Regions from separate parts of the Carnobacterium sp. CS13 genome, predicted to be linked through region 3. Evidence: predicted binding sites of a transcription regulator. Region 3 holds the regulator's gene; each other region holds the start of a gene.
What was found. Region 3 encodes LexA, which represses DNA repair genes until DNA is damaged. Its sites were predicted from a motif close to CNAACANNTGTTNG; they were not measured.
Positions count from the first base shown of each region.

Region 1: the regulator LexA is predicted to act here: its motif matches at 8,137-8,150, upstream of dinB (DNA polymerase IV).
Region 2: the regulator LexA is predicted to act here: its motif matches at 3,387-3,400, upstream of recX (recombination regulator RecX).

Region 1 covers NZ_CP067364.1:717,448-728,444, forward strand. The annotation lists gene ruvB (Holliday junction branch migration DNA helicase RuvB) at 1-584, shown strand, start outside; gene queA (tRNA preQ1(34) S-adenosylmethionine ribosyltransferase-isomerase QueA) at 606-1,637, shown strand; gene tgt (tRNA guanosine(34) transglycosylase Tgt) at 2,294-3,439, shown strand; gene yajC (preprotein translocase subunit YajC) at 3,530-3,853, shown strand; gene JHE06_RS03490 (post-transcriptional regulator) at 3,978-4,259, shown strand; gene adhE (bifunctional acetaldehyde-CoA/alcohol dehydrogenase) at 4,505-7,147, shown strand; gene JHE06_RS03500 (metal-dependent transcriptional regulator) at 7,347-7,994, shown strand; gene dinB (DNA polymerase IV) at 8,182-9,315, shown strand; gene JHE06_RS03510 (metal-dependent hydrolase) at 9,426-10,106, shown strand; gene JHE06_RS03515 (DRTGG domain-containing protein) at 10,135-10,997, shown strand, end outside.
Region 2 covers NZ_CP067364.1:1,448,999-1,459,995, reverse strand. The annotation lists gene JHE06_RS07100 (general stress protein) at 55-1,029, shown strand; gene JHE06_RS07095 (SDR family oxidoreductase) at 1,226-2,098, shown strand; gene JHE06_RS07090 (general stress protein) at 2,140-3,324, shown strand; gene recX (recombination regulator RecX) at 3,460-4,323, shown strand; gene mutY (A/G-specific adenine glycosylase) at 4,320-5,534, shown strand; gene ntdP (nucleoside tri-diphosphate phosphatase) at 5,811-6,344, shown strand; gene JHE06_RS07070 (SGNH/GDSL hydrolase family protein) at 6,753-7,601, shown strand; gene JHE06_RS07065 (FUSC family protein) at 7,676-8,773, opposite strand; gene JHE06_RS07060 (Fur family transcriptional regulator) at 9,058-9,492, shown strand; gene JHE06_RS07055 (LacI family DNA-binding transcriptional regulator) at 9,674-10,624, shown strand; gene JHE06_RS07050 (diacylglycerol/lipid kinase family protein) at 10,671-10,997, shown strand, end outside.
Region 3 covers NZ_CP067364.1:1,170,055-1,181,051, forward strand. The annotation lists M-box (ykoK) riboswitch at 1-29, shown strand, start outside; gene mgtE (magnesium transporter) at 323-1,696, shown strand; gene JHE06_RS05740 (acetate uptake transporter) at 1,931-2,545, shown strand; gene JHE06_RS05745 (DUF1836 domain-containing protein) at 2,727-3,320, shown strand; gene JHE06_RS05750 (DegV family protein) at 3,331-4,197, shown strand; gene recJ (single-stranded-DNA-specific exonuclease RecJ) at 4,318-6,651, shown strand; gene JHE06_RS05760 (adenine phosphoribosyltransferase) at 6,675-7,187, shown strand; gene lexA (transcriptional repressor LexA) at 7,257-7,880, opposite strand; gene JHE06_RS05770 (DUF896 family protein) at 8,043-8,285, shown strand; gene tkt (transketolase) at 8,405-10,408, shown strand; gene JHE06_RS05780 (YneF family protein) at 10,596-10,832, shown strand; gene JHE06_RS05785 (ABC transporter ATP-binding protein) at 10,948-10,997, shown strand, end outside.

The DNA.
Region 1 (10,997 bases), 450 kb from region 3:
AAGGACCGACGGCTCATCCCGTTCATTTTCCGTTGCCGCCCTTTACTTTGATTGGTGCGACCACACGTGCTGGGATGCTATCAGCGCCTCTTCGCGATCGTTTTGGAATCGTCTCGCATATGGAATATTATACGATCGAAGATTTAAGCGATATCGTCATCCGCTCAGCGGATATCTTTCAAACTGAGATTCATGATAGCGGAGCGTTGGAAATTGCCAAACGTTCTAGAGGAACACCACGGGTTGCCAATCGGCTTTTGAAGCGTGTACGGGATTATGCGCAAGTCCAATCTGACGGCATCGTTAATCAAAAAGTAGCTGATGCAGCTTTATCAATGCTGCGTGTGGACCAAAAAGGACTGGATTATGTCGATCAAAAGATGGTTCGGACAATGATCGAAGTCTATGGCGGCGGGCCAGTAGGACTGTCTACTATAGCAGCAAATATTGGGGAAGAAATGGAAACGATCGAAGATATGGTCGAGCCGTATTTATTGCAAATGGGCTTTATTCAGCGTACTCCACGTGGTAGAATTGTAACGCAGTTAGGTTTTGACCATCTTGGTTACCCTATAAACAACTAATAAAGACAGGAGCGTTTAAACATGTTATCAACAAATGATTTTGATTTTGAATTGCCTGAAGAGTTGATTGCTCAAACACCACTAGAAGATCGCTCCGGATCAAGACTTTTGATTTTGGATAAAGAAACTGGTGAAATAGAAGACAAGCACTTTACAGCTATTTTAGATGAGTTACATGCAGGTGATGCCTTAGTAATGAATGACACGCGTGTTTTGCCAGCTCGTCTTTACGGAACCAAACCTGAAACAGGGGGACACGTTGAGGTGTTGTTGTTAAAAAACACTTCAAATGATGAATGGGAAACATTAGTTAAGCCGGCTAAACGAGCTAAAGTTGGAACGGAAATTCATTTTGGAGATGGTCGTTTGAAAGCTGTGGTCAAAGAAGAATTGGATCATGGTGGACGAATCATTGATTTTTCTTATGACGGTATTTTTTTGGAAGTCTTAGAATCTCTTGGAGAAATGCCTTTACCGCCTTATATTAAAGAACGACTCGAAGACAATGAACGTTATCAAACGGTTTATGCAAAAGAAAATGGTTCAGCAGCTGCTCCTACAGCTGGTTTGCATTTTACTGAAGAGTTATTAGAAAAAATTAAAGCTAAAGGGGTTCAATTGGTTTTCTTAACATTACACGTCGGGTTAGGAACGTTCCGGCCCGTTAGCGTCGATTCCATTGAAGACCATGAAATGCATTCTGAATTTTACCGTTTATCTGAAGAAGCCGCTAGCCAATTAAATGAAGTAAAAAAGGCAGGTGGCAGAATTGTTGCTGTAGGAACAACTTCTATACGGACTCTTGAAACCATTGGGACAAAATTTAATGGCAGCATTCAAGCAGATAGCGGCTGGACTAGTATCTTTATTTCTCCAGGCTATGAGTTTAAGTTAGTTGATGCTTTTACAACTAATTTTCATTTGCCTAAGTCAACTTTGGTTATGCTCGTCAGTGCTTTTGCGGGAAGAGAGCAGGTTCTAGCAGCTTATGAGCATGCTGTAAAAGAAAAATATCGGTTTTTCAGTTTTGGAGATGCGATGTTTGTAAAATAAACAACAAAAAAGAGAAGCGGGCTGAAAATGCCAACTTCTCCTTTGTTTTAAGAGAGGTATGAGTGAACTTTTTTTTTAGAATCGAACTGTTTGGATATTAAACTTCTTTTGAAAAAACGACATGTGATTCTTTTATACTTTATTCGTTGCGTTCATTTAAGCGTAAACTAACTATCGAGCTAAGATTTGTTTTTTTTAATCGCCTACTTAACTGATTGACTTAACTGAATGGTTATTGAAACTGGTAAATCGAAACTGAATGTTGATTTTATTTGTTTCTTTGAAGCTAAACAAAAAAGAAAGTTTGTCGTTCACTCATACGTGCATCTCTCTTTACACTCATAATATAGCATGAAAAGGTATCGCTTACAAGTTAAGTGCTTAAGAAAACCAATTTATTTTAGGTTTCGGAAATAGACCGGTTTAAAAACTTGAATAGATTGAAAAATGTCGTAGTTCGTTTATTTTTAAAATACGGATCGCAAAAATATCTGTTTCTTATTTTGCGATAAAAGGCTATATTAGGTGGTAATAAAAGCCTCTTAAGGTCTAAGCGGGTTTGCAAAAAAAGAAAATTCTTAGTATAGTTACTAAAGTGTTAAAATACGATTGACAAAAATAAAATTGCCAAGAACAATGAAAGTAGGAAAATAAATATGTCTGAACCGGCTATTAAATACCGTTTAATAAAAAAAGAAAAACATACTGGTGCTAGATTAGGAGAAATCATTACTCCTCATGGAACCTTCCCTACACCAATGTTTATGCCAGTAGGAACACTGGCATCCGTTAAGAGTATCGCACCTGAAGAGTTAGAAACTATGGGAGCAAATATTATTTTAAGCAATACCTATCATCTATGGTTAAGACCAGGAGAAGATATTGTCGAAGAAGCGGGTGGATTGCACAAATTCATGAATTGGGATAAAGGAATCTTAACCGACTCTGGTGGGTTTCAAGTATTCTCATTGAGTGATATGCGCCGCATTGAAGAGGAAGGGGTTCATTTTAGAAATCATCTGAACGGTTCGAAAATGTTTCTTTCTCCAGAAAAAGCTATCGGCATCCAAAATAAGTTAGGTCCGGATATCATGATGAGTTTTGATGAATGCGCTCCTTTTGAAGAAAGTTTTGATTATGTGAAAAAATCTGTTGAGCGAACTAGCCGTTGGGCAGAACGTGGACTAAAAGCTCATGCTAAACCCAACCAACAAGGATTATTTGGTATTATCCAAGGCGCGGGCTATAAAGAATTGCGTCAGCAAAGTGCTAGAGATTTGGTTTCAATGGATTTTCCTGGTTATTCAATCGGTGGTTTATCCGTTGGAGAGCCTAAACACTTGATGAATGAAGTGTTGGATTACACTACACCGCTGATTCCTGAGGACAAACCTCGTTATTTGATGGGAGTAGGAACAGCCGATTCTTTGATTGACGGAGTTATTCGCGGTGTAGATATGTTTGATTGTGTATTGCCGACGAGAATTGCTCGTAATGGAACGTGTATGACCAGCAAAGGGCGAGTAGTTATTAAAAATGCACGATACGAACGGGATTTTGGCCCGCTTGACGACAAATGTGATTGCTACACTTGTAAGAACTATACTAGAGCGTATATTCGTCATTTAATCAAAGCAGATGAAACGTTTGGTTTACGCTTAACGAGTTACCACAACCTTTATTTCTTGTTAAATGTGATGAAAAACGTTAGACAAGCTATCATGGACGATAACTTGCTTGAATTTAGAGAAAACTTTTTTGAAGAATATGGGTACAATAAACCAAATGCTAAGAATTTCTAACAATTCTTAAAAATGTGTAGTACTGAAGGGCAAAGTTTGGTACAGTTAGTACTAGGCTAGATCGAATCGATGAAAGAATGGAGTGAAGAAATGGATTTTATTATTACTATTTTACCTTTTGCTGCGATTATGGGATTGATGTATTTTATGATGATCAAACCACAAAAAAAAGCGGCTGAAAAAACTAAAAACATGTTGGACTCTTTGAAAAAAGGTGACGGTATTGTAACAATTGGTGGCTTGCATGGAATCGTTGATGAAATTAACGATGTAGAAAAAACGGTTGTTCTTGATTGTGAAGGCATTTTCTTAACCTTTGAAAGACGCGCAATTGCACGCATCAAAGATGTCGCTGTTGCCTCAACGATTGAAACATTTGAAGCCAATCCAGAAGATACCAACGACGTAGAATAAAATAAAAGCGATCATTTAGTGAAACAAAAGAGAGGATGAAGAGTCTTTTCTTTTGTTTTTTTTCACTACTAAAAATGAATCAATAATTGGGCAAAAAAATCCCCCAACGTAAGGAGTGTTTGATTTGGCTAATGATTCAACACCTTTATTTGAAAAGTTGGAACCCTGGTTAAACTTGAAAATCCAAGAATTCCACACACTGGGTTACCAACAGATTACAAAAGAAGATCTATGGCATTATTTAATGTATTTTTCTTGGAAAAAAGCTATTCCCAAACATTATTACCAACAAATTCGGCAAGTCATGACGTTGACTCCTAATGATTATTTAGATTTTGCCTCTGTAGAAGCGCTGATTTCTCCAGCTAGTTCATTAGACGATATGGATTTAAAAAGTTTATTTTAAGAAAAAGGCTAAGGCCTTTTTTTTATATTCAATTGTGAATAAAGTTCTATTCTTGTCGACAAGAGTTGTTTAGAAATCAAACTAATTCAGATAGACGAAAATCAATTATAACCTTTATACGTTAGGGTTTTAAAGGTTTTTTGTAAAATGTTAAAAACTTTCCATTAAAAGCTTTACAATTTTTGAATAATAGCTTATGCTTGTATTGTGAAAAAGATAACAATAAGAAATAGGGGGAGTAAATGATGACTTCTACAAATACAGCTTCTACAAACACGCTAGAAAAGATTGCGAAAACTGAAAAAAAGACCAATGGAAAAGAAAGAACGGTTCGCACTCAAATCGATGAAATGATTTGTAAAGGGAAAAAGTCTTTAACTATGTTAGAAACATTTGATCAAGAAAAAATTGATCATATTGTCCATCAAATGGCTTTGGCAGGATTAAGTGAACACATGACATTAGCAAAAATGGCTGTTGAAGAAACTGGTCGCGGTATTTATGAAGATAAGTGCATTAAAAATATGTTTTCAACAGAATCTATTTGGAATTCGATTAAAGATAATAAAACAGTAGGAGTTATCAGTGATGACGATCAATCACAGTTAATCGAAATAGCTACACCAGTGGGAATAGTCTGTGGGGTAACTCCAGTAACGAATCCAACTTCAACGACTTTATTCAAAGCTTTGATTTCCATCAAAACAAGAAACCCGATCGTCTTTGCTTTTCATCCTAGTGCACAAAAATGCTCCGCAGCAGCAGCACAAGCGGTTTTAACTGCCGCTGTTGAAGCTGGAGCACCTGAAGATTGCATTCAATGGATCAAGCAACCTTCTCTCGAGGCAACTAATGCATTAATGAATCATCCTGATGTTGCAATCGTTTTAGCTACTGGAGGTTCCGGTATGGTTAAAGCAGCTTATTCAACAGGGAAACCTGCTTTAGGGGTCGGTCCTGGAAATGTACCGAGTTATATCGAAAAATCAGCTAAAATCAAACGAGCTGTCAATGATATCATTGCTTCTAAGTCATTTGATAATGGTATGATCTGTGCTTCTGAACAAGCTGTTATCGTGGACCAAGAAATTTATGGAGCAGTAAAATCAGAATTTGAAAAGCATCAAGTTTATTTTGTTAAAGTTAATGAACTAGAAAAATTAGAAAATGCAGTGATGAATCAAGATAAAACAGCTGTAAATCCTGCTATTGTCGGGCAATCGGCTTGGGAAATCGCTGAACTTGCAGGGCTGAAAATACCTAAAGAAACGAAGATAATTGTAGCTGAATTAGCTGGAGTCGGAAAAGATTATCCATTATCACGCGAAAAACTTTCCCCAGTACTAGCAATGTTAAAAGCAGAATCTACTGAACATGGCTTTGACTTAGCTCAAAAGATGTTGGAATTAGGCGGATTAGGGCATTCTGCTGCTATTCATACGTTAAATGACAAGCTAGCGAGAAAATACGGGGAACAAATGAAAGCTTGCCGTATTTTAGTGAATTCACCAACAGCACAAGGCGGCATAGGAGATTTGTACAATAATATGATTCCATCCTTAACGTTAGGTTGCGGTTCATATGGGAAAAACTCTGTATCTAAAAATGTTTCCACTATTGATTTATTGAATATCAAGACAATTGCGAAACGGAGAAATAATATGCAGTGGTTTAAACTACCGTCAAAAATTTACTTTGAAAAAAACTCGATTCATTATTTGCAAGAAATGGAAAATGTTGAAAGAGTCTTCTTGGTTTGTGACCCAGGTATGGTTGAATTCGGTTATGCAGACAAAATTATCAATGAACTCTACAAGCGTAAAAATCGCGTGCAAGTAGAAGTTTTTTCAGCGGTTGAAGCTAATCCATCAACCAATACCGTTATGGCAGGGACAGAGGCAATGATCCAGTTCCAACCGGACACCATTATTGCTATCGGCGGTGGATCAGCGATGGATGCTGCAAAAGGCATGTGGCTATTTTATGAAAAACCAGAAACAGAATTTTTTGGGGCGAAACAAAAATTTTTAGACATTCGAAAACGGACTTACAAAATTCCGACTTTAGATAAAACCCGATTTATTTGTATTCCGACAACTTCTGGTACAGGTTCGGAAGTTACTCCTTTTGCGGTGATCACGGATAGCAAAACACATGTGAAATATCCGTTAGCTGATTATGCTTTAACGCCAGATGTTGCGATTATTGATCCCCAATTTGTAATGAGTGTTCCTAAATCAGTGACAGCCGATACCGGAATGGATGTGCTGACTCATGCAATTGAATCCTATGTTTCTGTTATGGCAAGCGACTATACAAAAGGGTTGAGTTTACAAGCAGTCAAATTAGTATTTGAACATTTAAGGGATTCTTATGAGTACGCGAATGAAGAATCACGAGAAAAGATGCACAATGCCTCTACCTTGGCTGGTATGGCTTTTGCAAATGCATTCTTAGGAATCAATCATTCAATAGCTCACAAAATAGGCGGTGAATACAACATTCCTCATGGTCGGACGAATGCCATTTTACTGCCTCATGTCATTCGTTACAATGCAAAAGATCCTTCAAAACATGCACTATTTCCCAAATACGAGTATTTCCGTGCGGATGAAGATTATGCGGAAATAGCACGATTTATGGGATTCAAAGGCACAACGACTCAAGAGTTAGTTGAATCGTTGATTGCTGAAATCGTTCAATTAGGAAAAGATGTCGGCATTGAAATGAGCTTGAAATCTCAAGGAGTAACGCAAGAAGTATTAGATGCTACTGTTGATCATATGGCTGAATTAGCGTTCTTAGATCAATGTACGACAGCTAATCCAAAACAACCTTTGATTAGTGAACTGCGTCAAATTATTATTGAAGCCTACGAAGGCGAATAAAAATTCAGCGTTTTTATAAATGAAAGAGCCAGAACAAAATCAACTTTTGTTCTGGCTCTTTACATCTTGATTTATGGTCCATAAAATAATTTTAGGCTTTCCTAAACTTAATTTATGGATGTGTTGCTTTAAAAAGAAGGAAAAGCTATAATTAAAAGGAGTTCAGCAAGGGTAAAAAAAGGAAAAGCAGGTGATACAAATGACACCCAATAAGGAAGATTATTTAAAAAAAATATATGAACTTGGTGGGACGGATACTAAAATAAATAACAAAGAAATAGTGAAAGGGTTGGAAGTTTCAGCAGCATCCGTTAGCGAAATGATGACAAAACTATTGAAAGAAGGATTTATTGAACGAATCCCTTACCAAGGCGTACAGTTAACAGCAGAAGGACTGCGCAAAGCCAGTATACTGGTGAGAAAACATCGCTTATGGGAAGTGTTTTTAGTGGAGCATTTATGCTATTCGTGGAATCAAGTTCATGAAGAAGCAGAAATTTTGGAACACGTTTCATCCACTGAACTAACCAATCGCTTGGAAGCTTATTTAGATTATCCAACAGTTTGTCCTCATGGGGGGATGATACCGAACAAAGAGGGTGTTTTAAATGAACCTCCTTTGCAAACTCTAGCTGAAAAGAAGGTAAATGAAAAAATTGTGATCAAGCGCGTAGCGGACCAAAAAGATCTGCTTGATTACTTAGTATCAGTAGGAGTAAAAGTCAATGACGAATACACGATTAGCGACATTGGTGCTTACGAAGGCCCCATTACAATTGAAAAAGGACAAGCAAGCATTCCGATTAGTTTTAAGGCAGCTACGAGCATTTATGTAGAAGCAATCTAAGTAGCGCCTATCCTATAAGGAAGAGTATTTTCTATTAAGGAATGAAGCGCCCCCGTAAATTGGATTTCAACATCTAACTTATGGAGGCTTTTTTGGTTTTTGGAAGAAAGTAATCTGGCAGTTTTTTTGAGTATCTTGAACAAGAATGTACGTTCGCGTATAATAAAGAGGAAAGGAGGCGAAGAAGGTGAAAATAGGGGTAGTGCAATTTGACGAACCGATCAGAGATACATCAAGAAAAATTATTCACGTAGATATGGATGCCTTCTTTGCCTCTGTTGAAGAAAGGGAACATCCCGAATTAAAAGGACAGCCTATTATTATTGCGAAACATCCGAGATTAACGAGCGGAAAAGGTGTCGTTTCTACCGCTAATTATGTTGCAAGAACATATGGTGTCCATTCTGCTATGAGTGCTCAAAAAGCTTTTGAATTGTGCCCCGATGGAGTCTTTATCCAAGGAAATTATGAGTTATACCGAGAAGTATCAGAAAAAGTCCGTGCGGTTTTTAAGCGGTATACAGATATTATTGAACCACTATCTTTAGATGAAGCTTACCTGGATGTGACTGAAAATAAGCAAGGCTTTAAGAGTGCGACGCATATGGCTTACGCTATACAAAAAGAAGTCTGGGAAAGTGTCCGCCTAACTTGTTCAGCTGGAGTGTCTTACAATAAGTTTATTGCTAAATTAGCCTCGGATTATAAAAAACCAGCTGGTGTTACAGTGATACCACCGGATCAAGCCTTACTCTTTTTAAAAGAATTGCCGATTGAAAAGTTTTATGGAGTCGGTAAAAAAACTGTGGAACGGATGCACGAATTGAAGATTTTTACAGGAGAAGATTTATACCAAAAAGATGAAATGGAATTGATCCATCTTTTTGGCAAGATGGGGTATTCTTTGTACCGTAAAGTTAGAGGAATTGATGATTCACCGGTACGCACGAGTCGTGAAAGAAAATCGGTCGGTAGAGAAAATACGTATGAAAAAAACTTGACCACAGAAAATGAAATAATGGCAGAATTAAGATTTTTAGCAAAAAAAGTCGAACGTTCGTTGCTGAAGGAACAAAAACATGGAAAAACCGTTGTATTAAAAATTCGTTATTCAAACTTTGAAACCGTAACGAAACGAATCACGCTGCCTAATTCGATCAAAGATGCTGAAGAAATTTTTTTCCAGATTCAAAGTTTATGGGATGATATCGGAGAGCTTCAAAAAGGAATTAGGCTTCTAGGGATTACAGTTACGACCCTAGATCCGCTGACATTTGAAAATATTGTTTTGCCGCTTTGGGAAAATGACATCAGAATGTAGGGTTAGCTAAGCGACCCATAGTGCTAAATTGCAATCTCTTTTTCACAAGGGTATAATAAAGACATTAATACAGTTTTACTGGAGTGTTCTATTGAAAGGGGAGCTCAAGAATGAAGGTATCATGGCATGGACAATCGTGTGTACAAGTTTTGACAGATACAGGGTATACTATTTTAATCGATCCGTTTATCACAGGTAATTCTAAGAGTGACTTGAATCCAGAAACAGTAGCAGCAGATGTTATTATTATTACGCATGCACATGCTGATCATATCGGCGATACAGAAGCTATTGCTCACAGAACAGATGCTTTGATTGTTGCAAATGTGGAAATCGCAGAATTTTTCGAATCAAAAAAATTGAAAACACATGGAATGCAGATGGGTGGGAAACATGCCTTTGATTTTGGAGAAATTAAAATGACACCTGCTATTCATGGTTCGTCTTACGAAATAGACGGAAAACCAACGACACTGGGACTAGCTGCGGGTATTATTTTTCATGCTGATGGAAAGACGCTCTATCATGCAGGAGACACCGCTCTCTTTTCTGATATGCAGTTGATTGGAGCCTACAGACCTCTCGATATAGCCTTTTTACCGATTGGGGACAATTATACAATGGGCATTGAAGATGCTACACTAGCAGCATCTTATTTAAAGGCTAAAACGGTTGTTCCGATTCATTACAATACATTCCCTTTGATTGAACAAGACCCGGAGGCTTTTTGTCAAAAATTAGCAGGGAATCAAGGTCGTGTATTAGCTGTAGGAGAAATTTTAGAGGTTTAAAAGAGCAAAAGTTTTTGGAGGGTAGCAAATGGCCACGAAGCACGATCAAATATTAGCTTATATAGAAACTTTACCTGTTGGAGAAAAAATCTCTGTCCGTATCATTGCCAAAAATTTGCGAGTCAGTGAAGGAACGGCCTATCGTGCGATCAAAGATGCACAAAATAGCGGATTGGTTTCTACTATTCAAAGAGTGGGGACCATTCGAATTGAACGGAAAATGAAGGAAAGTATTGAAACCCTCAGTTATGGAGAAGTTGTGAAGATTATCGAAGGAGATATTTTAGGCGGTGAAAAAGGCTTAAATAATGATTTGAATAAATTTATCATTGGTGCAATGACAGACGATGCCATCGTCCGCTACATCACTCCTGGCTCTTTAATGATAGTCGGCAACCGTGAAAGCGTTCAGGAACTGGCTTTGAAAAAAGGCGCCGCTGTTTTGATCACAGGTGGTTTTGATACAAGTGATAAAATTATCAATTTAGCCAACGAATTAGCATTGCCTTTGATCAGTACTACTTATGATACATTTACTGTAGCGACAATGATCAATCGAGCAATGACGGATCAGCTGATAAAAAAAGAGATCATTGTCGTTGGAGACATTTATACGAAATTAGAGCAAACAATGTATTTGAATGTAGAAGATACTGTATTGGATTACCGTAAATTAAACGAAAAAAGCGGTCATACTCGTTTCCCGGTAGTCAGTAAAAACTTACGTTTAGTGGGCATTGTGGCTGCTAAAGATATGATTGGAAAAGCTGATCAAATAAGTATTGAACGAGTGATGACCAAAGATCCGACACTTGTAAAAACACATATGAGTGTCGCCAGTGTGGGGCACTTGATGATTTGGGACGAATTAGAAGTCATGCCGGTAGTTGA
Region 2 (10,997 bases), 280 kb from region 3:
ATTCTGTTTGGTTAAATGAAATACGATAAAATTGGAAAATGGAGTGTGAAGATAATGGAAAGACGAGTAGAAGGAACCTATACATCCACAGACGAAGCAGTAAAAGCGGTAGAACGTTTATTGAATGAAGGATATGTAGCGGATGAAATTCTGATCATTACGGATGATAAACACGAAGATGAATTAGAAGATTTAACTTTAGTAGAAGTAGAAGCAGTAGAAACAGATGAAGATGTTTCGTTATGGGATAAAATCAAAGAAACGTTTAGTTTTGGCAACTACAATGCCGAAAATGGAGCGAATCCTTTAATTGAATACGGAGTAGACGAAGATGCTGCCGAACATTTTAGCGAAGCGTTAGAGAACCGCGAAACGATTATTTTATTAGATAGTACTGCTCCAGCCAATAATGATCAACTGTCAACCGTTAATGAAGAAGTCTTAAATGGAAATGAGAACGGCAGCGCTGCCGAAAAGCAGGCTTCTACTGAAGAAAAAGATTATCGATCAACTGAAGCTTTATCTGATCCTGGACTTGGCGGGAAAAACCACCATGAAACAGCTATGACAGGAACAGAAGAAACAGATAAAGAAAAACCCAGCAAGATGCCAACAAAAGAACCAATGAAACCCGTATCTGGGGAAGAAGAACAATACGATCCGACAAAAGCACAATCGGCTAGAGAAGATGTACAAGGAACGTCTGTTGCTTCTTCGCCGGATAAAAATCCTACACCGCCAGCAGAAAAGGAAACAACTCAAGACGGTGAGTCACTAGACACTCTTCCGCAATTAACAGGAGATGAGGATTCGGTTCAAGTAGAAGAAGGAAATCATGTTTACCCAGATAACATCAGTACTGGAGTGGTTGGAGAAGATACTGAACCAACGACTTCGCCCTTGAATGCGGAACCGAAGCAAGAACAGCATCCGGATGCTCATAAAAACATTCCGGAAAGCGATGCTTATTACAGTAATAAATATGAAGACGCCGGTGGAAAAACAATTAAAGATGATGAAAGCAAATAATAAAAAGCTGAGGCCGATTAAAAAATCGTGCCTCATTTTTTTAAATTAGGCTTACCAAAGAGCAGTCTGCAGTTGAAAAGAAGCGAATACAGAAAAAACAAAACTTTAACAAGCGTTCTTTTTTGTATCCGTTTTATTTATCTGTTACGATGATTCTATAGAGAGAAAATAAAGGTAAAGAAAGTTGGGATTAAAAATGAGTGAAGAAGAAAAAGTAAAGACACAACAGCCTAAAGCAGATTATTTGATGGATGATGAAAGTGAAAATGTTAATCCAACACCACAAACAGAAAGCTCAGATTACTTAGCCGCAGGAAAATTAAAAGGAAAAAAAACCTTGATTACCGGAGGCGATAGTGGAATCGGACAAGCTGCAGCATTGGCTTTTGCTAAAGAAGGAGCAGATGTAGCGATCGTTTATTTTGAGTCAGATGAAGATGCACAATTCACTAAAAATAGAATTCAAGAAATCGGTCAAAAAGCGTTAGTTTATAAAGGCGATGTCGGCGACGAAGCTTTTGCTCAAGAAGTCATCGACAAACTTATCGCTGAGTGGGGCACGTTAGATGTATTGGTAAACAATGCCGGTGAGCAGCATTATCAGGAAAAAATCGGAGATATCACCGCAGAGCAATTGGACCGAACTTTCCGAACCAATATTTTTGGCATGTTTTACCTGACAAAAGCAGCGATGCCTCATTTGCCTAAAGGAGCCTCGATCATTAACACGTCTTCGATCACGGCTTACCGCGGCAGCTCGACCTTGCTGGATTATTCGGCAACGAAAGGAGCGATTGTTTCCTTTACGCGCTCTTTCTCACAAAATAAAGAAGTTACCGACAAAAAAATCAGAGTCAACAGTGTTGCTCCAGGTCCAATTTGGACGCCTTTGATTCCAGCTACTTTTCCAGAAAAAAAACTGGAAAGCTGGGGGAAAGACGGCGCATTAGAACGTCCGGGACAGCCTTATGAACTAGCACCGGCATATGTCTACTTGGCTAGCTCTGACTCTAGTTATGTTACTGGTCAAACGATTCATGTAAATGGCGGTGTGGTAGTCAACGGTTAAGGCAATAAATAAATAGAAAAAATGATGGGAGCGATCAAAGGATGACTAAAGTAGTAGAATCTTCATATCAGACAGTTGATGAAACTATCGGTGCAGTAGAACGGTTACTAAGTGAAGGACGTTTAGTGAGCGACATAGTGATTGTCACAAGTCGTGAAAATCAATCAAATATTCGTAATCGTACGCTTGTTGAAGTCGATCGTGTTCCCGCTGATGGAAATAAAACAGCTTGGGAAAAATTTAAAGAAATGTTTACCGATGTTGACGAAACAGCAGCCTTGGAACATTACGGTATCGATAAACAAACGGCATTGCGTTACAACGATGCCATCAAAATGGGGAATTACGTTATTTTAGTAGAAGAAAAAAAAGACATTCCTACCCGGCACAATCTAGACGATCAGCCAGTTGATTTGTCTGAAGCTTTTGCCAAGGTAGAACAAGAAAAACCAATTGGACAAGCAGGAAGTGGAAAAAAAACAGTGGTAAATACGACTTCACCGAGGGGTGAGAGCGCTTATTACAATGATCAAGATAGTCGTTTAGGCGAACAAATGTCCACCGCAGATGAAGCGAAAACGTTTTCCGGAAAAAATAATCAACCCTCAGACTCCAGCGGCGGGTTTAGCCGAGCGAGACAAGGAACACCGATTGGTCAAGGAGGAAGCGGAACAAGAATAGTCAAGAATTCTTCTTACCCTGCTGGTGAGAGTGCTCATTACAATGATAGTGACACACAACTCAGCAAACGCACTAAAGAGGATGATGACAAGTTGTTTTCACTAGAAGAAGATGAGATTTCGGCTGAAAAACCAACTACGGTTGTAGAAGAACCAGTATCTAGTACAACGGAGACGACGATGCCGGTCACCAATTTAGCAGCTGATCCTTCTTATAGAGAAGGGGTCGTCGATACAGTAGTTCCTGAAATAACCAAAGAAAACAAACAAATCGATGAAACGGCTCAAGAAAATAAAAAAACAGGTTCAAAGACTAAGCCTCACGAACAGGATGAAACAATTAAAGCTAATAACAAAACTCTTAAGCAAGAGTACGACCCAGCAGACAACCCTTTACAAGGCAGACCGAAAGACTCAACGGATTTTGAAACAGAAAATGCTCGCGAAACAGCCGTTGAAGATTCTGAATCTTTGCCTCGTTTTGATAGTGGTACAATCACTGGGCAACCTTTCGTTGATCCATTACGGGATGATTTTAAAAAATAAATAATTTTCAGTAAAAATGATGACGAAGAGAATCTCGTCATCATTTTTACGTTTTCTCAAACCAAACTTCTGTTCTGTTTAGAGGATGTTTTTATGCTATAATGGCATAGATAAGAATAGAGGAGGAAGATCAATATGAAAGACGATTTATTAAAAGAAATCCTTTCCTCAAATAAATCAGAAGCGGGTTCTTCTGTTCCTAAAATAACTAAAATAGGAACACAAAAAAGAAAAGGGCGCTACAATATTTATTTAGATGAAGAATATGCTTTTCCAGTGGATGAAGCTATTTTAATTAAGTTTTCATTACACAAAGGGATGGAAGTCTCTGAGGCGTTTCGTGAAGAATTAGAGTCAGAAGACGGAACAAGAAAAGCATATGTACGTTCTTTGAACTATTTGAATTATGGACTGCGCTCAGAAAAAGAAGTGCGGGATGATTTAGCAAAACATGACTTTTCAGATGCTGCCGATGAAGTTGTTGAGCAATTAAAAGAACAAGGCTATCTAGATGATTTGATGTACGCAGAAAGTTATACGCGTACTGGTGCAAATGTCGGAGGAAAAGGTCCTCGTGTTATTAAACAAGAATTAAAAAAACGCGGGATCAGCGAAGAATATATTGAAAAAGCTGCCGAACAATACCCATTTGATCAAATGGTTGAGAACGGAGTCCAGTTAGCAGAAAAAGTTATTCGACGTTCTGGGCAATATTCTAGTCGCGAAACCAATAATAAATTGCGTCAAAATTTAATGCAAAAAGGATTTGATGCAGATATCATTACACAAGTGCTAGAAGAAGTAACCGTTGAAAAAGAAGAAGATGAAGAATATGCAGCAATCAAAAGACAGGGAGATAAAATTTGGCGTAAACAAGCTAAATTGAAAGGGTATAAAAAAGCACAAAAAGTCAAAAGCAGCCTGTTTCAAAAAGGATTTGCTGGTGACTTGATCAATCAATTTATTGAAGAAAAAGAAATGGAAGATCAAGCAGAATGAAAAATGAAAATGTATTAAGTAAAGCGCAAGCAGAAACGATTAAAGAAGTTTACGGCATTGAAATGTGGCCGCAAGAAAAAATAGAACGATTTCGTGCAACTCTTTTAAGTTGGTATGATTTAGAGAAACGAACGCTGCCTTGGCGCATCAACAACGATCCTTACCGAATCTGGGTATCGGAAATCATGCTGCAGCAAACGCGTGTCGATACTGTCGTTCCATATTATTTGAATTTCATGAAAAAGTTTCCCAGTATTCAAGCTTTAGCTGAAGCTGAAGAAGATACGTTATTGAAGGCCTGGGAAGGTTTAGGTTACTACTCGCGGGTTCGAAATCTGCAAAAAGCAGCTATCCAAATCTCAGAAGAATATAACGGTGAGATGCCTCGCGATCCAAAAGAAATCATTAAATTAAAAGGCATTGGACCTTATACGGCAGGGGCTATTTCGAGCATGGCATTCGGGTTACCAGAACCAGCTGTTGATGGCAATGTTATGCGCGTATTAAGTCGTTTATTTGAAATTGATGCAGATATTGCAAAACCTGGCAACCGAAAAATTTTTGAAGCGGTTATGCGGGAGTTAATCGACCCATACAAACCCGGCGATTTTAATCAGGCTTTTATGGATCTGGGTTCAAGCATTTGTACGCCTAAAAATTATCATCCAGAACTAAGCCCAATTGCTGAATTCAATGCTTCTTATTTAAACGGGACGTGGGAAAGATATCCGGTGAAGAGCAAAAAGAAAAAAGCTGAGCCGGTTTATTATGTTGGAGCGCTGATCAAAAATGAAAAGAATGAATTCCTGTTGGAAAAGCGCCCTGCAAATGGGTTGTTGGCAAATATGTGGATTTTTCCTTTAATAAAAGAGAGTTCGGTTTTACAAGAAATAAATATTAAACCAGGAAAACTGCATTTAGTGAAATCTGAAGTGAAGCAAGACCAAGTACTGTCAAATTTATTGACTGAATTGAATTCTCATTATCGCGTTGAACCGACACTGATGAAGCAGCCATTTGATGAAATAGTGCATATTTTTAGTCACTTAAAGTGGTTCATCGCTGTTTATTACGGGCAAATGTCAAAAGAAAACATAAAAATACCTGAAAATTGCCGGTGGGTGCACCCCGATGATTTTAATGATTATACATTTCCAGGCCCACAAATGAAGATGTGGCAAAGTTATCTGGAAAAGATGGAAAACAAATAATCAACAAACAAATTAAACCCCTTAAGTAGAAAAAGCGTCTTTTTACTTAATGGGGCTTATTTTGCTGTCGTATTAACACTTGTTTGGAAATAAGCCTTTTTATTACCCTTTAAATAACGATTTCTCATCTTTCTTTCATTTAATAATAGCTTTTTTGATTTAAATGAATGAATTTGTGATATAATATCAATGAGTTCGAGTGAACTGATTCACTCTCTGGAGTTATTTATTAATTTCTCGCTACGCGTTTATGAGAAAAGGAAAGTTGGGTTAGGGATGCATGTTCCAAAAGAAGGAGAATACATCACAATCCAAAGCTATAAACACGATGGAAGTTTACATCGCACATGGCGAGATACTATGGTTCTTAAAACAAGCGATCAATCTCTAATTGGGTGCAATGACCATACATTGGTGACCGAGTCAGATGGGCGACGCTGGTTAACAAGAGAACCGGCAATTGTTTATTTTCATAAACATTATTGGTTCAATATTATCGCAATGATCCGCGACAACGGCATTTCGTATTATTGCAACCTTGCTTCGCCTTACGCCTTAGACGACGAAGGAGTGAAGTATATTGATTATGATTTGGATATTAAGGTATTTCCCGATGGCGAAAAACGTTTATTGGATGTAGATGAGTACGAAGACCATAGCAAATTGTGGGGCTATCCTGATGATATCGACCATATTTTAAAAGAAAACGTTAAAACTTTAGTTGAATGGATCAATGAAGAAAAAGGTCCGTTTTCTAAGGAATATGTTGACTTATGGTACAAACGTTATCGCCAATTGGCAAACAAATAAACGGTCTTCTGCTGGATGAGATGGTTATTCTCAAACGATGATTTTTTTTGAAAAAGGCACCTCTATTACTGCAGGTGCCTTTTTTCTGTTTTAAGGAGTTCTATCATTTTTGAAGTTAGTAAGCGAAATAACTGTATGTTACAAACTTGAAATTTTCGGAGGGATAATGGCTGCTTGTAGCCATGAAGAGGCTTGATAAACTGGAGACAGGGCTCCAGAAGGTCCTTTGGCTTTCTATAAGCAAACACGTAAATTCCTGAGAAAATTATAACCTCTAAGAACTACTAACACGGTTTGGCAAAGAACCGTTTTAAGGAGTAAGTGAATATAGAAAAGTGTCTTTCTTTACACAATTAAGCTGTGGTATAATAACGGGTGAAATAGTAAAAATGAAGGAGTGAATCATGCGTGACGAAGAAAAAAGGCTTTGCCCTTATATTATTATTTAGTTTAACTGTTGCTGTCATATGGTTTGGGATGGACTACCAAAAAAACCAAAAAGCTCAGTTATTAGATCCAACCGGTAATGAAGCGAGTGCTAACAGTTCGACAAAAAAAGAATCTTCAGCAGATACAGGTGGGCAATTAGAAGATTTTGAGAAAAAAAGAGAGAAGTTATCCGTTTTAGATTACTTGACTTATCTTACATTAAAAAAACAAGCAGCAACCGTCAGTTTTTACGGAGATATTTCAGAAAATGAAACATGGCCTACTGCTGTTGAGAACTACATAATGGAACAAACCAATCAAAATGTCTCGGTTCATCGTGTTCCTTTTCCAGATTTTGATTCTTACCGTTTATTGGAAGAAAATGCTGCAGCAACTTTAGCAGAAGAACCTTCAGATATCGTTTTTTTTCAGCTTCCTGTTTATGGAGATCAAGTAAGAGACATTAGTTTGGCTGATTCTGGCAGCTATTTAAGCGAGGCTTATGAAGCTATTAAAAAAGCTTTGCCGGAGGCGCTGGTCATTTTTGTAACGCCAAATCCAAGCAGTATTCGCCAAGGAGACTTCAATTCAAGAACCTTAGATTATACGAGCTATTTAGATCAAGCAATTACAATTGCAGCAGAAAATGCTATTCCTCTTTTTGATCTGCATGCGGAATATGAAGCTGAGTTGGAAACGAATAACTTAGATTTGTCTGATACATTAGCTGATGATGCAAAGCAATTGAATGCTAAAGGAGCGGAGATTTATTCGAAACTATTTATTGAACAATTAAATGCGCCTATTGACACCACAAGCGGTCTGTAATCATTTTTACATCAAAAAAGGCTCAACTTCTGTTTTTTAGCAGAAGTTGAGCCTTTTTGGTTCTATCATTTTTTCTACTGTTCAATGTGTTCAATGTTGTCAATTTGAGTTTCGGGGTTCCAATCATTTCCCTTAAAGCTAGTGACCAAAGTATTTAAATGCAGTAAATATTCTTCGTACTTTAAAATACTTGACATAATATGAATAACAGCATTGCTTTGTGTATAGTCTTTATTTATTTCTACTTCCATACTGGCTTCATCAAAAAAAGATTGCATTAATTTAGTCCTTAATGATTCTTTATAAGCAATGAAGTTTACTTCATCTGGGGAAACACGCCCGTTGAACTTTAATAGGATTTGTTCATGAGCACTCATCAAGGTCTCTAAACGTTCCCGAATCTGGATTCGCAATTCTTCAGGGAAATGATTAAAAGAATTTTCGTGGAGATGCAGTATCTTAGCTAAGTTGTAAGCTACTTTAGTTGTCGAAATGATTTGACGGTAAACAACAACTTTTCTTAAATTTTGGATTCGTTTCTTTTGATTAACATACGTACTTTCATCTTTCAATAAAGAAAAGTAAACATCTAGGCGATCCAGTTCTGACTTTACCCATTTTAAATCTTTTTTTAAGATAGAATACTCAATGTTTTTCCGAACGCTAGCCCGTATCCATTTCATGATTTCAGAAGTTGTGTAATCAATTAAATGATACAATTTTTCTTCATATTTTGGAGGAAACAATAAAGTGTTAACCAAAAAGGCGATAACAACACCAATAAATGTCGCTAAGATTCGAATGGAAGCGGACAAGATAAAATTGTCACCCGGCGACATCATAATAACGATCAAAGTCACAGTTGCAAGGCCGATCACCGGACCAAGGTTAAATTGATTTAAGATAGCAATCAATAAAACCGCAGCTAATCCTACAAACATAAAGTGATTGCCTAATGTTAGGTTCATAATAATGGCAACAACTCCGCCAATAAGGTTGGCAAATACTCTGTCTTTCAAGGTTTTTACAGATCGCTTTAATGATGGCTGTAAAGCAAAAATCGCCGAAATAGCTGCTAAAACGCTAGCCCCCTGCATGTTTAGAAAATACGGTATCGCTAAAGCAAGAGTAATGGCAATGCCTGTTTTCAGAGTCCTTGCTCCAATTCTCATAAAAAATATCCTCTCCTAATTAAAATCATTCCTGATCTTTCTTTCTCTTATTTTATGCTAGTTCTCCTATTATAGCAATGATTTGCTTTATTGAAAAGCGAACTGGCAGATCTCGCAGTTATTATGAAAGAAAGCCAATAAAAGTTCTTTTTGCTTCAAACCATAGAGTTGTATTCTTAAGTGATAAACGTTATCATTAAGAAAGACAGAAAAACTTTAAGAAATTAAAGGGAATGTTACAGAAAATAAAAAAAGGAGGGAAAACTCTCTTGGCTATTAATCAAATGGTCGTTCGATCGATTGAAAAGTTAAAAGCTTCAAACATACGCATCACTCCACAGCGTTATGCTGTACTAGAGTATTTAATTGAAGCGCATAGTCACCCAACGGCTGATGAAATTTACCGTTCACTCGTAGAGCGTTTTCCAAATATTAGTGTAGCGACAGTTTACAATAACCTGCGCCTTTTTACTAAAATTGGATTTGTGGAAGAAATGACCTATGGTGACGGATCAAGCCGTTTTGATTTTGCTTCAACGCAACATTATCATGCTATCTGTGAAAATTGTGGAAAAATTGAAGATATTTATTATCCAGGTTTGGATGATGTTGCAGAAGTTACACATAACTTGACCGGTTTTACAGTGACTCGTCACCGCATGGAAGTTTATGGGATTTGTCCAGAATGTCAGGAAAAATTGGATGTTGTAAAAAATTAAAGCGTGTTCTGACAGCAGTTGATTCTTTTGACTGCTGTCGGATCACATTTTTTATTAAAGCCGTTTACACTATAGCTTGTTTTTTCTTTTCACACAGGCGATAATAAAGCAGAAGAGACCGCTTGAAAAAACAAAAAAAGATTAATCAGTAATAGGAGCTTCGTAAAAAAGGAGAATCTGCATGACAACGTTAAACGATGTTGCGAAAAAAGCGAATGTATCTAAAATGACCGTTTCACGAGTCATCAATCATCCAGAACAAGTGACCGATGAACTGAAAGTACTTGTTTTTAATGCGATGGAAGAATTGAACTACCGGCCTAATGTGGCAGCTAAAGCATTGGCTAATAATCGTACCCAGATCATTAAACTATTTATTTTAGAAGAGATGGATACTACTGAACCTTATTATATGAATTTACTGACAGGTATCGCTCAGGAACTAGATACTCGCCATTATTCATTGCAATTAGTAACTAAAAATAATTTTGATATTGGTTCATGTGACGGTTACATCATGTGCGGTGTTCGAGAAAAAGATTATGAATGGATTGGACGTGCAACTAAGCCAGTCGTCTTATTTGGTGAAAATCGCCACGGCTATGATTTTGTCGATTCTGATAATCAAAGTGGAACAGCTATGTCCACACAATATGCCATTAATTTGGGTTACGAAAACATTATTTTTATTGGGATCGATATTAAGGAACTTTTTGAACAGTCCAGAGAAAAAGGGTACACTGAAACGATGAAAAAAAATCAGCTGTCATCTAAAATTTATCGTTTTGAAAATCGTTCTCGTTATGCTGCTCAATTTATCCAAGAAAATTGGGAGATGTTCTCACCAAACACTATTTTTGTTTGCAGTTCAGATCGGTTAGCTATCGGCATCGAACGAGGAATTGTAGAGATGGGCGGAAACATACCTGAAGACTTTGGCATCATTGGATACGATGGTGTTTTCTTGGATCAAATTGCTTTTCCCCAATTAACGACAATCAAACAAGCTGTTATCGAAATGGGAGTGGCATGCGCCAAGATGCTCCTAAATAAAATTGAACAAGCAGGGGCTCCACAAGGAGAAGTTTTATTTCAACCCGATTTGATTAGCAGAGGAACCACAAGAAAATGAAAAGCTAAGGATAAAAAAAGACCAATTGAAAAGGCGGATGTTCAAAATGGCAAAAGCGATGATTGTGGTCAATCCTTCATCAGGTAGTGAAGAAGCAAAAAAATACGTTGATCAATTAAAAAATGAATTAGAAAATCAATTTGATGAAATGACGGTAAAGGTAACTACAAAAGCAGGAGATGCTATGCAGTTTGCCGATGAAGCTGCTGCTCAACAGTATGATGCGCTGTTTTTAATGGGTGGAGATGGGACAATCAATGAAGGAATCAACGGAATAGCCAAGCACGGCTATCGTCCATGTGTGGGAGTGATCCCTTTAGGGACTGTAAATAATTTCGCACGGGCATTAGACATTGCTATGCAGCCGGAAGAA
Region 3 (10,997 bases):
CAGTGCTGAAACTCAATGAAGGGGTGCGGGGATTAAGCCCATTTGAAGCAACTTGCCCAGCAATTGTTTTGCACGCCCTTCGGAGCGTGTTTTTTTTGTTTCTATTTTATCTTAAAGACAGATAGGAGCAGAAGAATAATTTTGCTCCTATCTTGCTCTTGATGCCTTATCATAAAATCCTTTAAGGGAGGTGGTTCGGATGGATTCTATTCCGTCTTGTCGACAGATGAAACAAATCAAAAACATCCCATCCATACGCTACATAAACTATTACAAGAAGGAGAAGCTCGTTTGAGGAGCCTTCCTGAGAGGAATGATTTTAATGAAAAGAATTGATGATAGAAAAAATAATTACTATGAAGGAATCTTTAAAGCTGCGAAGGAAAATAATCGTAAGAAGTTTCGTAAGTTATTCTTAAAACTCCATACAAATGACCAAGTAGAACTCTTCCATCTTCTATATACTGAAAAAAAGAAAAAAGTAGAGAGTTTCTTGGAACCGTCAGAGTTTGCGGAATTATTTGAATGGATGGATCCCGCTGATCAAACGGAAGCCTATGAAGCCTTTTCAACTGAATATATTGCGAATTTATTCCATTATATGGAGATAGATAATGTGGTGGATTTTTTATCCTACCGAGATGACGAAGAAAGACAGGCTCTCTTAAACCAGTTGGATGCAGCAGAAAGAAGCAGAGTAGAAGAAATGCTTGCCTATGAGCCAGAGACTGCCGGATCCATTATGACTAAAGGATTTATCAGTGTTTCTCCTGAAAACACTGTGCAGCAGACGGTAAAAATGGTGCGTATCTTTGCTAAAGAAACAGAAATGGTTTACTATATTTATGTTTTAGATAAAGAAAACAGATTGGTAGGTATTTTGTCTCTTCGTGACATGATTCTTCATCCAGAAGATACAAAAGTTCAAGACGTTATGCTTACCCAGCTAACCTTTGTGAGAATCAATGATGACCAGGAAGTAGTTGCACGTATGATTCAAGATTACGATTTACTAGCAGTTCCTGTTTTAAACGATGAAGATGTGATGTTAGGAATTGTAACTGTTGACGATGTGATGGATATTCTAGTTGAAGAGACTACAGAAGATTTTAATGAATTTTCTGCTATCCGAAAAACTAAAAGCAAAATGGAAAGAGGAGAAGAAAGCGCTTGGCAAACTGCTCGAGTAAGGATGCCGTGGATCATCATCCTTGTTTTCTTGGGAATGATCAGTGCCTCTTTAATTAGTTCTTTTGAAGAAACTTTGAATCAAGTTGTAGTGCTTGCTGCTTTTATCCCCATTATTATGGATTCAGCCGGAAATGTAGGAACGCAGTCATTGGCAGTAGCGGTCCGAAACATTTCTATGGGAGAAAAAAGAACCAAGGAAGAATTTTGGCAGAATATACTAAAAGAATTAGTAGCAGGAATGATAATCGGGTTAGCTGCGGGAATAGTATTAGCACTCGTAGTAGGTATCTTTTATCAGAATCTAGTTTTAGCAGTGATTATTGGGTTTTCTCTTTTTGTGACCTTAAGCTTGTCTACTGTAGTGGGTGCTGTAATTCCTTTTCTTATCAACAGACTGAAAATTGACCCTGCTATTGCTTCTGGTCCTTTCATCACGACCATCAATGATGCAATGGGGTTATTGATTTACTTTAGCGTAGCAACAAAACTACTCCATGTGCTTTAAAAATCTGGAAGCAGCACCAAACGTATCTCAAGACGTTTGGTGCTGCTCTTTTTAGGGCAAACCTAAAACAGTACTTTTCTATTTAAAAGATTTTAACCAATCTAAAGAGAACTTGTGAATCAAAGTGTCGGTTTAAAGGATTGAAAGCGAAATCAATCAAAGTGTTATTGACTCAAGCTGTAGGAGATGCTACTTTGAATAAGTTGATATTACAAACAGAGGAGTATGCATACAGTGAAAAAAGAACATGTTCAGGTTAAACAGGTAATAATAGATCCAACAGCAATTGGATTATTTGGATTAGCAATAGTGACATTAGTTGCTTCTACACAAAAATTAGGATGGACTAACGGCGTTTCCGGTATCGTCCCTTGGGCTTTTATGCTAGGTGGAATTGGGCAGTTGATTGCTTCGTCATATGATGCAAAACACAACAATTTATTTGGAGCAACAGCTTTTGCAGCTTACGGCTTATTTTGGTTAGGAACAGGAATGAGCTGGATGGTTCAAAACGGTTTATTTGGAGCTGCTTTTCAGGCAATGTATGACCCTAGACAATTAGGTGTGGCTTTCTTAGGCTACTTTGTTTTCACTGTGTTTATGACATTGGGAGCGATGGAAACCAATAAAAATTTATTTATGATTTTCTTATTGATTGCTTTTCTTTTCTTAGGGCTGTTTATGTCAAGTTTTGGAATTGCAGAAAACTTCTTTCACATGATGGCTGCTATTGCTGAGTTTTTGATTGCTATCTTTGCTTTTTATGGAAGTGCGGCAGCAGTTTTAAATGGACATTTTGGTTATACTTTCTTGCCAATCGGCAAACCTTTTGGTATTTTTAAAAAATAAAAAAAGAAACTCCTCTTCTTGCAAGAGGAGTTTAAACCACGCTATTATGTATGCGGTTACCTTTAGGTGCTGATTCTTCGAAGTGCTTTTCAAAAAAATATCTAGTTTCAATAACTAGTTTGTCTAGTTATCTGACTTATGGTAAACTATGGGTAATTAAATTGTTAGAATAGGTGACTACATGAATAAAATAGAAGAAGAATTAATAGCCTGGACAAAAGAAATTACTCAATTTCGGTTTCCGCGTTGGGAAGACTTGCCAGATTTTGATTTATACATGGATCAAGTACTGACTTTGATTGATACTTATCTTTCTGTGTTTAATCCGAGTCAACAGAAAAAAATCATTACGGCGTCAATGGTAAATAATTATGTGAAATTAGGGTTGATTCCAGCTCCTGTGAAAAAGCGATATAAGAAAAAACATTTAGCGTACCTAATTGCGATTTCTGTTTTGAAACAAGTCTTGACTATTCCAGAAGTTAAAGAAGGAATTATCTATCAAGCTTCAATCAGCGGCATTCGGGAAGCGTATGATTTGTTTTGTACTGAACAAGAAGCAGCTTTGATAGCTATCGCTTCACATTTGGAGAAAAAAGATCGACACCCTTTGCCGTTGATGCCAAATGATACAGATATGGCTAATTTAGTTGTTCGCACTGCAACGATAGCGGTAGCGACTAAAATCGTTACTGAAAAAACGTTATCTTTGATTGCTCAAGAAAAAACAGCAAATAGGAAAGAGACCAAACAAAAAAAAGAAACTGAACTGTGAGGAGATAATTATGAACAAAGAAAAAATTGCTTTTCTCGTCGATTCTGGGTCCAATGTCCCTGAAGAAATCGTTAAGTTAGGAAATATGAAAGTTATTCCTTTAAAAATTATCTATAATAATGAAGAATTCACTGATAATGTGGATATCACAGCGCAAGATGTATATGATCGGTTAGAAGAAGAAATACCTAAAACTTCATTGCCGAGCGGCGAAACCATCACTGAAATGCTGGAAGAAATTCAATCAGAAGGCTTTGAAAAAGTGATCTGTGTCACTATTTCTAGTGGACTGAGCGGCACAAACAATATGGTTCGAGTAGTGGCGGAACAGTTTAAAGATTTGGATATCTTCACAGTTGATACAAAAAATATCGGAATCGGCAGCGGGTTGATTGCTGTCCAAGCCTATACTTATGTTGCAGAAGGCTTGGATTGGGAAACAATCAAAACTAAATTAGAAGAAGATGTTGCAAAGTCTAAAATCTTTTTCCACGTACCAACGTTAGAGTATCTGCAAAAAGGTGGTCGAATCGGTTTGGTCGCTTCTATCTTGGGCAATATGTTAAATTTAAAACCTATTATTACCTGCAATGAAGACGGGGTTTACGATACCGTCGCTAAGATACGCGGCAGCAAGAAAAGTGTTCAAAAAGCAATTTCTTTAGCAGTTGAATTTGCAGGAACGGCTAAAAAATACCATTTAGCTATTGCTTATGGCGGAAAAACTGCTGAAAGCCAAGTTGCGGGCATTCGTGCTGAACTTAAAAAGCAATTGCCGCTTTTTGATAAAATTTACGAAGGTCAAATTAGCCCAGCACTAGGTGTTCATACGGGTCCTGGGTTAATCGGGATCGGTGTCTGTATCTTGGAACCTTAAAGTGAAACGAAAAGCTTTCCTGATTTCTATTAGGAAAGCTTTTTTCTGTTTGTTTTAGACTTTTAAATAACATTTCAGGAGGATTCTTTGCTATAATATGAAAGTTGGGAGTGAAACGATTTGCTAAAAGCACATACAAAATGGAAAGTAAAAGAAACGCTGATGGACAAAGAACATGAAGAAGAATTGAGCCGAAAATTAGGTTTCACATCATTATTTACGACTTTGTGTTTACAAAGGGGCTTAGGGACAGAAGAAGAAATCCAGCATTTTTTGAAGCCGGATGAGACGTGGATTCATGATCCTTTTCTCATGCACGATATGGATAAAGCCGTTTCCCGTATTATGGAAGCAATTGAAAAAGGTGAGCTGATCACTGTTTATGGCGACTATGATGCGGATGGTGTCACAAGTACGTCCGTTTTGAAAGAAGCCATCGAAATGATTGGCGGAGAAGTAAATTTTTATATTCCAAATCGATTTAGCGACGGTTACGGTCCGAATACTCAGGCGTTTGAAAAATTGATCGAAGCTGGAACTGGGTTGATCGTTACCTGTGACAATGGTGTTTCAGGACATGAGGCGATTGCTAAAGCCAATGAGTTAGGAATTGATGTAGTCATAACCGACCATCATGAATTGCCTGCAATCTTGCCAGCGGCTTATGCAATTGTTCATCCCCGTCATCCAAATGGCCACTATCCATTTAAAGATTTGGCAGGAGTAGGAGTAGCGTTTAAGCTGGCGACTGCTTTACTGGGTGAAGTTCCACTTGAATTACTCGATTTAGTAGCTGTTGGTACCGTGGCGGATTTAGTTTCTTTATTAGGAGAAAACCGGGCTTTGGTCATGCAAGGAATAGCTGTTTTAAGAGAATCGCAAAGAGTGGGTTTAGCTGCTTTATGCAAGGTGGCTGGAGCCAAGCAATCAGAAGTGGATGAAGAGACGATTGGCTTTATTTTAGCCCCTCGGTTGAATGCGATTGGGCGTTTAGGCGAGGCTGCTCCTGCTGTAGAATTGTTGACGACATTCGATGAGGCCGAAGCGAATTCCTTAGCTCAGTTAATTAATGAGAAAAATAAAGAACGACAAGCCTTGGTTTCAACCATCACAGCTGAAGCTTTTGATATGATTGAAAAAAGCGATGCGAACCCGCATGTGTATGTATTAGCAAAAGAAGGCTGGCATGAAGGAGTTTTAGGAATCGTGGCCAGCAAAGTGGTTGGCAAGACTGGAAAACCAGCTATTGTATTGAATATGGATAGGACGAATGGGACAGCTAAAGGATCAGGACGAAGCGTGTCAGCTTACCATCTGTATGAAGCATTAGAAGATGTCAGTCACTTGACGACGAATTTTGGCGGACACCATATGGCAGCAGGTTTGACACTGCCTGTCGAGAATATTGGTGCGATTCAAACAGAACTCAATGCTTTCTTACTGCAAAGCGGTTTAGCTGAGCAGTTAACGGAAGAAATCGTAGTTGATGAACGGTTGACCATAGCTGAGAGTAGCGTGGAATCAATCGAAGAGCTGCAAAAGCTTGCTCCTTTTGGAACGGATAATCCTAAACCGGTCTTTTTATTCGAAAATGTAAAAGCACAAGATGTTCGACGTATCGGCGGAGATAATGCACATTTGAAATTAAAAATAGCGGATGAAACAGCAGCTTTAGATGTGATCGGTTTTCAATTCGGCCCTGTTGCAGCTGAGATTGGTGCTGATGCTGAACTATCGATTGTAGGACAGTTAAGCATTAATGAATGGAATGGGTTGCGTAAGCCTCAGTTGATGATTGAAGACTTGGCAATTGAGGGAGTGCAAGTTTTTGATTTGAGAAGTACTCAAATCGCTCCAGCAATTTGGCAGATGGCACCTGCTGATTATTTATTTTTCAATGAAAAAAACTATCAACAATATGAAAGCAGCATCACTGAGACAAGTTACAGTCATTTGATCACTGATCAAGAAAGTGCCGAGGGTTTTATCCTGCACACGGATCAACTTATTTTAGTTGATTGCCCCTCAGATTTAACTTTATTAAGCACTGTATTGAATCAGGTAGAGCCAACAAAGGTTGTGGCTTGTTTCTTTAACCAAGAAGAAGCTTATCTTACTGGAATACCTAGTCGGATGCAATTTTCACAAGTTTTTAAGTATACTGCAACTCATATTGATATTGATGTTCGTCATAAAATAAGTTTATTAGCAACGCATTTGAAAATAAAAGAAAAACTATTGATTTTTATGATTTCTGTGTTTTTTGAAGTAGGATTTGTTACAATAAAAGACGGTGTTATGAATATTGTTCCAAATGCTGAAAAGAAAGAGTTGACTGAATCGACTACTTATCAAAACCGTTTGAAAAAAATAGCAGCTGAAGAAGCTTTGATCTATAGTCGGTTTACTGAACTAGAAACCTGGTTAAAACAACAGTTGAAAAAAGAACTGTAAAATTGGATGGAGGAAAAGTTTCAATGGACTTAAAAAAATATATTGCAAATGTACCCGATTTTCCCGAAGAAGGCATTATCTTTCGTGATATTTCACCTTTAATGGCAGATGGAGAAGCTTACCGTTATGCTACCAACGAAATCGTTCAATACGCAAAAAATAAAGGCGTGGATATGATTGTTGGACCTGAAGCTCGTGGATTTATTGTAGGATGTCCCGTTGCCTATGAATTAGGTATCGGTTTTGCGCCGGCACGTAAAAAAGGAAAATTGCCTCGTGACACAGTCGAAGTCAACTATGGTTTAGAATACGGCAATGACGTTTTGCAAATTCATAAAGATGCTATCAAACCTGGACAAAAAGTGCTGGTTTGCGATGATTTACTAGCTACTGGTGGAACAATTGCGGCAACAGTCAAATTGATTGAGCAACTAGGAGGAGAAGTAGTCGGTATGGCTTTCTTAGTTGAGTTAACCGATTTAAATGGACGTGACAAAATTAAAGGATACGATATTTTAGCTTTAATGGAATACTAGAAGCTTGATAAACTAATAATGGACAATATAAAAAGTCGTTAAACAAAATTTGTTTAGCGACTTTTTGTATTAAAATATATGGCTGCGGTAAAGTCCTACGACTTTTCCTAAAACAGATACTTCATCTAAAATAATAGCATCCATGGTCTCATTTTCCGGCTGCAAACGATAATAATGATCTTCTTTATAAAATCTCTTACATGTTGCTTCGTCTTCATTGGTCAAGGCAATAACGATATCTCCGTTGTTGGCGCTGGATTGTTTGCGGACGATCACTTCATCACCATCAAAAATCCCAGCATCGATCATGCTTTCCCCACGGATAGTCAACATGAAAAGCGATTCGCTTTCTTGTTTTAAGTTTGGCGGAAGCGGAAAATAATCGGTCGCTTCTTCTACTGCTAAGATGGGTTCGCCCGCTGTAACAGTTCCTAGCAAAGGAATTTGTTTTAATTGAACACCTAATTTTGATAACCCCGTAGCTGTTAATTCGATTGCTCTCGGTTTACTAGGATCTCGTTGGATAAACCCGTTTTTTTCCAATCTGGACAGATGCCCATGGACAGTCGATGTAGAAGATAAAGAAACGGCTGTTCCAATCTCGCGTACAGTCGGTGGGTAACCTTTTGATTGGACTTGTTCGTGGATATATTGTAATACTTCAATTTGTCTAGATTCTGGAGTTTTACGCATAAATAGCTGCACCTCAATTCCTATATATTTCTTATTCATAGAATACCATAAAATTATATGCGAATCAAACAAATGTTCGCTATATTTAAAAATCAATTTGATGTATTTTATAGGATTTTTTTGGTATAGTAGCTAAAGAATACAAATAATGGAGTGAGTAAAATGTTACCTAAAGAACAATTGACCAGAATCAATGAATTAGCAAATAAATCTAAAGCTGAAGGGCTGAGCTTGTCTGAACAAGCAGAACAAAAAAAACTTCGCGAAGCGTATTTAGCGGCTTTTCGAGGAGGAATGCGCAATCATATCGAAGGACTAAAAGTTGTTGATGAGGAAGGCAACGATGTGACTCCCGATAAATTGAAAGAAATCCAAAAAGAAAAAGGCATCCACGACCGTTCCTAACAAATGGAGCGATAAATAGTGCAGGTATGAGGAAAGAAAGACTGTCTTTATAAAAAATGCATTCAGTGATTGCTTCAATGGGAATAAAACAGTAAAATAGAGGTATTACAATTGAAAGGATGATTTACTTGTTTGACAATACGGACCAATTAGCGGTAAATACAATTAGAACACTGAGTATAGACGGAGTGCAAAAAGCCAATTCTGGTCACCCAGGCTTGCCGATGGGGGCAGCGCCGATGGCGTATACTCTTTGGACGCAACAATTAAAAGTAAACCCTAAAAATTCAACGTGGGTGGATCGGGATCGGTTTGTCCTTTCAGCCGGCCATGGTTCAATGATGTTGTACAGCCTTTTACACCTTGCAGGCTATCAGGTGTCGATTGATGATCTAAAAAAATTCCGCCAATGGGAAAGTAAGACTCCTGGACACCCAGAAGTTCACTATACCAATGGGGTTGAAGCGACTACTGGTCCATTAGGACAAGGGATCGCAAATGCTGTAGGAATGGCAATGGCTGAAGCCCATTTAGCCGCTACGTATAACAAAGAAAATCACCAAATCGTGGATCATTACACGTATGCTTTGTGTGGCGATGGCGATTTAATGGAAGGGGTTTCTGCAGAAGCAGCAAGTTTAGCGGGTCATTTAGAGTTAGGTAAACTGATCATGTTATACGATTCGAATGATATTTCATTGGATGGACCGACTTCAAAAGCCTTCACTGAAAACGTTGGAAAACGGTTTGAAGCGTACAATTGGCACTATATTTTAGTAAAAGATGGAAACGATTTAGACGAAATCAATGCTGCACTTGAAGCAGCAAAAGCAGAAACAACGAAACCAACCTTGATCGAAGTGAAAACGGTGATCGGTTTTGGGGCTCCTAATGCGGGATCTCATAAAGTCCACGGTGCTCCACTAGGTCCCGAAGGGATCGAAGCAGCGAAAAAAGCTTACGGATGGGAAGGCGAAGACTTCTTCGTGCCCGCTGAAGTAGCACAACGTTTCAAAGAAACGATGGTCGATAAAGGCGTTGCAGCGGAAAAAGAATGGACGGCTGCTTTTGAAGCTTACCGTAAAGATTACCCTGAGCTAGCGGCTCAATTCGAATTGTCGATGACTACTGAACTGCCAGAAGGTTGGGACAGTGAATTGCCAAGCTTCTCCGTAGAAGACGACGCTTTAGCTTCTCGTGTTACCGGAAGCCAAGTTTTGACTGCTATCTCTGAAAAAGTTCCTTATTTCTGGGGCGGATCAGCCGACTTATCGTCTTCAAACAACACGATGGTTGCTGGAGAAAAAGATTTCCAACCGGGACAATATGAGGGCCGCAATATTTGGTACGGTGTCCGTGAGTTTGCGATGACAGCTGCTGCTAACGGAATCGCTTTACATGGTGGTTCAAGAACCTATGTCGGCACGTTCTTTGTCTTTACCGATTATTTACGTGCAGCGATTCGTTTAGCGGCGATCTCGAAATTGCCGGTAACCTATGTGTTTACCCATGATTCGGTGGCAGTCGGCGAAGATGGACCGACCCATGAACCGGTTGAACACTTGTCTAGCTTACGCGGCATGCCGAATTTAACTGTTTTGCGTCCAGCAGACGGGAATGAAGTAACCGCTGCTTGGAAGATCGCAATAATGTCAACGGATCACCCGACATTATTGGTCTTATCTCGTCAAAACTTGCCGGTTTTACCAGGCACACAAGAAAAAGCGCAAGAAAGCGTGGCTAAAGGGGCTTATGTTCTTTCACCTCAATCAGGAGAAACGCCTGAAGGCATCTTGATTGCGACAGGTTCTGAAGTAGCCTTAGCATTAGAGGCTCAAAAAGCATTAAAAGCAGACGGGAAAGATGTCTCCGTGGTTTCGATGCCAAGTTTTGATCTATTTGAAAAACAAGACGCAGCTTACCAAGAGTCTGTCTTACCGAATGCCGTCCGCAAACGGGTTTCCATTGAAATGGGCGCCAGCTTTGGCTGGGAACGCTATGTTGGTCTAGATGGAGCTATGGTAGCCATCGACAAATATGGCGCGAGTGCACCTGGTGCTACGGTTATTGAAAATTATGGGTTTACAGTGGAAAATGTTGTAGCGGCTTACAGTAAGCTATAGACTATTTCTTCATTTGTCAGCCATGTGGATTGAGAACAGTTCAATTCACATGGCTTTCTTATATGGAAATTGAAAGATCTTCAGGCAAACGGTACATTTTTTTCTTAAGTAAGGCGTTTAGCTATTTATTTTTAGTTTAAAGTCTAGTACAATTAACCATTGAGAGATTTTGAAAGGAGTGAATGAAATGAGCACAGGTTTAGCAATACTTTTTATTATTCTTGCGTTAATTGCAGGTTTAGTTGGTGGATTTTTCTTAGCAAGAAAATACATGATGGATTATTTCAAAAAGAACCCGCCAATTAATGAAGATACTTTACGTATGTTGATGATGCAAATGGGTCAAAAACCATCTGAAAAGAAAATCAAACAAATGATGGCATCGATGAAAGTGCAATCAGATAAAGCAAATAAAAAAAAATAAGCGGCATATGATGTTTTGCTTATATTATTTATGTGAGCAGATTTTTTCTGTTCGCATTTTTTATTTCATAAACAGCCTTTTAAAAGGACAAAAAAGGGAGTAGGTGAAAAGTTATATGGGCGTCTATAAAAAGTTAGGTTGGTTTTTTAAACAAGAGAAAAAAGC